Regions from separate parts of the Paenibacillus sp. EKM211P genome, predicted to be linked through region 1. Evidence: predicted binding sites of a transcription regulator. Region 1 holds the regulator's gene; the other holds the start of a gene.
The links. Region 1 encodes NrdR, which represses ribonucleotide reductase genes. Its sites were predicted from a motif close to AACACNATATATNGTGTT; they were not measured.

Region 1 (2,395 bases):
CTTCTAAGGGGTATGCTTCCTTATCCCTGAATAAGCCCGGTATTAACCGCGCTCCAGGCGATTGGCTGGAGCAAAGTATGGAGGACCGGGCACAGGAGATTCGATATGCAGTTGACTGGGCCAAAACCTTACCGATGATTGATAAGCACAAAATCGGCCTTTGGGGAGCCAGTCAAGCAGGCTGGGTCATTCCGAAAATCGTTAAAGAGGAGCATGATATTGCATTCAGCATCCTTGTATCGCCGGCTGTGAATTGGATTACACAAGGGCAATTTAACACAAAAAAAGAGTTGGAACAAGCAGGAGCTAGCCCGCAGCAAATTAAAAAGAGACTGGACTACGACCATAAGGTTCTACAATTACTGAAAAATCATGCTTCCTATGAAGAATACCTAAGCATAGCCAGTCCTAACGATATCATTTCCAAAGAAAGATGGAGCTTTATAGGCAAAAATTTTCGTTCTGATTCTACGGAAGAATTAAGCTACTTTAAATCTCCTGTACTCTTGGTTCTGGCTGGGAAAGATATAAACGTAGATGTAAAAGACACTGAGCGAGTATATCGCCAAAAGATATCTCCAGACCTGCTGTCTGTTATTCATTTGCCAGAAGTTGACCATTCCATGATGAATGAACAAATCGCGCATTCCAAGTCCCTAACCTTCTTAACCGCCGTATTTGCCCCCAGACAATTGGTAAATGATGATTATCTACAAATTCTCGCCGATTTTGTTAGTCAGCATTAAGCTTGGAACTGCTGTATACTCTATTAGACCGGGAATAGATATATAAACAGCAAAAAAACGGCATTTCTGCCGTTTTTTTAAAGGATGGACTCTCAGGGACTCGAACCCTGGACCAATTGATTAAGAGTCAACTGCTCTACCAACTGAGCTAAGAGTCCATATAAAATTATGGTGGAGCCTAGGGGGATCGAACCCCTGACCTCATCGCTGCCAGCGATGCGCTCTCCCAGCTGAGCTAAGGCCCCGTCTCATGTAAGTTAATTAACGTTTCAAGCGACTTCTATATCATATAAAATATTCGACCCTGTGTCAATACTTTTATAAAAAAAATATTAACATCTTCCCGCCACGGCCCTAAAAAGATACAGTCAGCGATCAGTCGCTGTCTGTATCTTTGGATAACAGTGTTTTCAGTTCCTTCATAAACATATTGATGTCTTTGAACTGCCGATAGACGGACGCAAAGCGTACGTAGGCCACTTCATCCACAGGATAGAGCTGTTCCATGACCAGCTCACCAATCTGCTGGCTATCCACCTCTGTGGCTGCCGTGTTGCGAATGGCGTTCTCCACCTGAGATACAATCAGATCGAGCTGCTCGACTGATACTGGACGCTTCTCACAGGCTCGAATGAGACCGCGCAGCATTTTATCACGGCTAAACTCTTCACGGCTGCCATCTTTTTTGATGACCATCAGTGGGGTCTCTTCCACCATTTCAAAGGTGGTAAAACGCCTGGCACACTGTTCGCATTCGCGGCGGCGTCGGATGGACTTATTATCATTCGCTGGTCGCGAATCCAACACTTTCGTGCCGTTGTAAGCGCAATACGGGCACTTCATAATCTCATCACTTCCTTTTTCCAATAAATTCCCGAAGCTTTTTAGTAATAATTTTGTCGAAACGGATCATAATATGTTTACCACGTCGCGAGGAGGTGAACAACAATGGCACAAGGAAACAATGGCAACTCCAACAACCTGGTAGTCAGCAGATCCTCCGGTGCTCTGGAGCAAATGAAATATGAAATCGCTCAAGAGCTGGGTATCAGCATTCCTCAAGATGGATACCAAGGTAACATGACTTCCTATGAGAACGGTTCGATCGGGGGCTACATCACAAAACGCCTCGTAACGATCGCCGAACAACAATTGGCAGGACAATACCAATAATCTCGGTAATAATGAAGAAGTAATACGAAAAAGTGTAGGGATAGGCTGCTAAAAACAGCCTGTCCTGCGCTTTTTTTCATTTTAAAGCGAAAAGGCTCATGTTGTCATTAACCTGTCCCTTAAAACTCATTATAAATTTTTGTATATTGCCTGTAGTAATAGATGACTCGCTGTACATAATGCCGTGTCTCACCAAAAGGGATTTGCTTAATGGACTCTTCTTTGCCATCCCACACCCCCTGATCTAGCCATTCCTGAACTTTACCTGGACCAGCATTATAAGCCGCTACGATGACCACAGGATTATCCTGAAACTTCATAGACAGGTTATGCAGATACCAGGTACCCAGCTCAATATTGGTGCCGGGCTCGTGCTTGACACTGTCCAGCGGGACCTTCTGAATCTGGGCACTCTCCATAATCCAATTGGCCGTGTTCGGCATAATCTGCATAAGCCCCAGCGCACCCTTGTGTGA
Region 2 (2,395 bases), on a different contig from region 1:
CGCCAGAGCCTTTACGTTGACCCATTTGATCCGCGTAGGAGAAACCATCTTCCATCAGCTTCAGCACAGGCATAATGCCTTTTGCTGCGCCTTCTACACCTTTAATTGCCTCGCCGCGTGACCGCAGCTTCGACAGGTTAACCGCAACACCGCCGCCAATTTTGGACAATTGCATGCAAGTGTTCAATACATAGTTGATTGAGTTCAGAGAGTCATCCATTTCGAGCAAGAAGCAGGACACCAATTCCCCACGGCGGCTTTTGCCAGCGTTCAGGAAGGTTGGTGTAGCTGGCTGAAGACGTTGCTCCATCATCGAGCGGGACAACAGGCGCGCCGTATCGGCGTTGCCGCGTCCCAAATGCAGGGCGACAGCAGCCACCCGGTCAGGATAGTGTTCCAGATAGACTTTACGGTCGTTACTCTTCATTGCATAATCAGTATAAAACTTGGATGCTGCCATATAGGAAGGGAATTTAAAATTATAGCTATGAGTGATATGGAAAATATCATTAATTTCATCAGCTGTATAGCTGTTATAGAAATTTTCGTAATAATCATTCTCAATCATATACAGCACTTGAGCAGCTGTGTCAGCAAACTTCAAACTCCGTTCTTGAACTTCCTTCATAAATTCTGCTACAGCCTCTTGGTCCTTTTCCAATTGGAAAAAGCCGTCTGTATCGCGTTTCATCAACATGTTGTTCAATTCAATATGCCGCAACTCGGCTCACCTCCTGTTTAAAACGCTCCACATCTCCGAACGTTCCAGATAATTCAAATTTGCTAATCACGGGGACATTATAATGGTCGGCAATCAAATCCGCACTTTTGGCAAATTTCTCACCCCAGTTACGGTTGCCGCTTGCAGCTACACCAACAAGGTTTTGTGCATTTTTTTTCAAAAATGAAGATACCCTCTCAGGTATCTGCCCAAACCCGGTTGTATATGTAATGAGTACGTAAGGTTCTTCTATAGTCATTTGCTCCTCAATCTGAACCGCCGGAAGCTTGAGCTTGTTTATAAATCTTTTTACATTGCCGGTCTTGGAATCATAAGCAATCAGCATGGTGTGCAACCTCCTTAACAATTAACGAAAAAAAGAAAACGGCATTGCCAAGAGACCCATCATAGCTGTAATCCCTTGCTGGCTGCGCCATTTAAGATTTTTGACTCTATATTTACATGTATTTTCATACCTTTATCTTCAAGATATCGGGCATAAATACGTTTTTTACACTATATTTAGAGTACATTTTCTATTTTATATCTATATATAGTTTTGTCAATCGGTCTAGAGAGGCTCAGAGGACCCAGATCGGGTGTAAGTCCAAGCAGGGTGCGGAAAAGAGCGAAAGAACTTTTTTTTCGTAAGTATGTTAAAAAAGTATTGGAGTTTTTTAAGCTGAGGATGTACCATTTGTCAATGGGCAATAGAATGGAAAATTTACATTTTACTGTAGAAAGGATGAAGCAAATGGGAAGTGGTTTTATGGCATTTCAACCGTTTAGTATTATCTTTTTTGTCGTGTTTGGACTCATTGCTTTTGTAATCATTATGGGAATTGTCAAATCGATAAGTGCAGGTCTTTCCAATCAAGCAGCCGAACAGGTCCAACGTTCTTGCAAGGTTGTGGATAAGCGAACGAGAGTGCGTGGGGGATCAGGCAATTTTTCAGCTTCGACCGATTACTATATCACCTTTGAATTTGACAGGGGGGAGCGTAAGGAGCTGGAGGTGAAGGATACGGACTTCGGAATGATTGTAATCGGGGATCGCGGGGAGGTTCATTATAAAGGTACACGGTTCCTGGAGTTTGTGAGATTAATGGGAGCGTAAAAGGGGGACAGGGTGATAGAGTATTACCAGAACCAATACATAATAGGGAGGAAGCTGACGATGCCACATATCATTGGAGCACGAATTGTATTAAGAGAGTACCGTCAGGAGGATATACCTGATATCCGAAGATGGGTTAATGACCCGGCAATCACACATGGATTAAGCGACGTATTTATCTATCCGCATTCACAGGCTAATAGTGAATCTTTTGTACAGATGATGATTGACGGCAACTCTGAGATCAAGGGCTTTGTCATTGCACATAAAGATACACTGGACTATATTGGACAACTCGATTTATTCAAAATCAACTGGGTAAATCGGCACGCCACCCTGGGTATTGTAATCGGGCGCGACGGTGATCTGGGCAAAGGATATGGGCGGGAAGCGATACGATTGATACAAAAATTTGCATTTCATTCACTGAATCTGCATCGGCTGGAGCTGGAGGTCTATGCGTTCAATGAACGTGCATATCGTTGCTATCTGGCATGTGGCTTTAAGGAGGAAGGCCGACTACGAGAAAAGCTATTCAGGGAAGGACAGTACTATGA

Region 2: the regulator NrdR is predicted to act here: its motif matches at 1,234-1,251, upstream of nrdI (class Ib ribonucleoside-diphosphate reductase assembly flavoprotein NrdI).

What each region holds. Positions count from the first base shown of each region.
Region 1 is NZ_JAAMNS010000015.1:69,836-72,230, forward strand. It holds gene G9G57_RS19480 (alpha/beta hydrolase family protein) at 1-746, shown strand, start outside; tRNA gene G9G57_RS19485 (tRNA-Lys) at 832-904, opposite strand; tRNA gene G9G57_RS19490 (tRNA-Ala) at 916-991, opposite strand; gene nrdR (transcriptional regulator NrdR) at 1,122-1,589, opposite strand; gene G9G57_RS19500 (alpha/beta-type small acid-soluble spore protein) at 1,695-1,919, shown strand; gene G9G57_RS19505 (lytic transglycosylase domain-containing protein) at 2,039-2,395, opposite strand, start outside.
Region 2 is NZ_JAAMNS010000012.1:37,276-39,670, reverse strand. It holds gene nrdE (class 1b ribonucleoside-diphosphate reductase subunit alpha) at 1-721, opposite strand, end outside; gene nrdI (class Ib ribonucleoside-diphosphate reductase assembly flavoprotein NrdI) at 708-1,067, opposite strand; gene G9G57_RS16845 (DUF2500 domain-containing protein) at 1,476-1,838, shown strand; gene G9G57_RS16840 (GNAT family N-acetyltransferase) at 1,899-2,395, shown strand, end outside.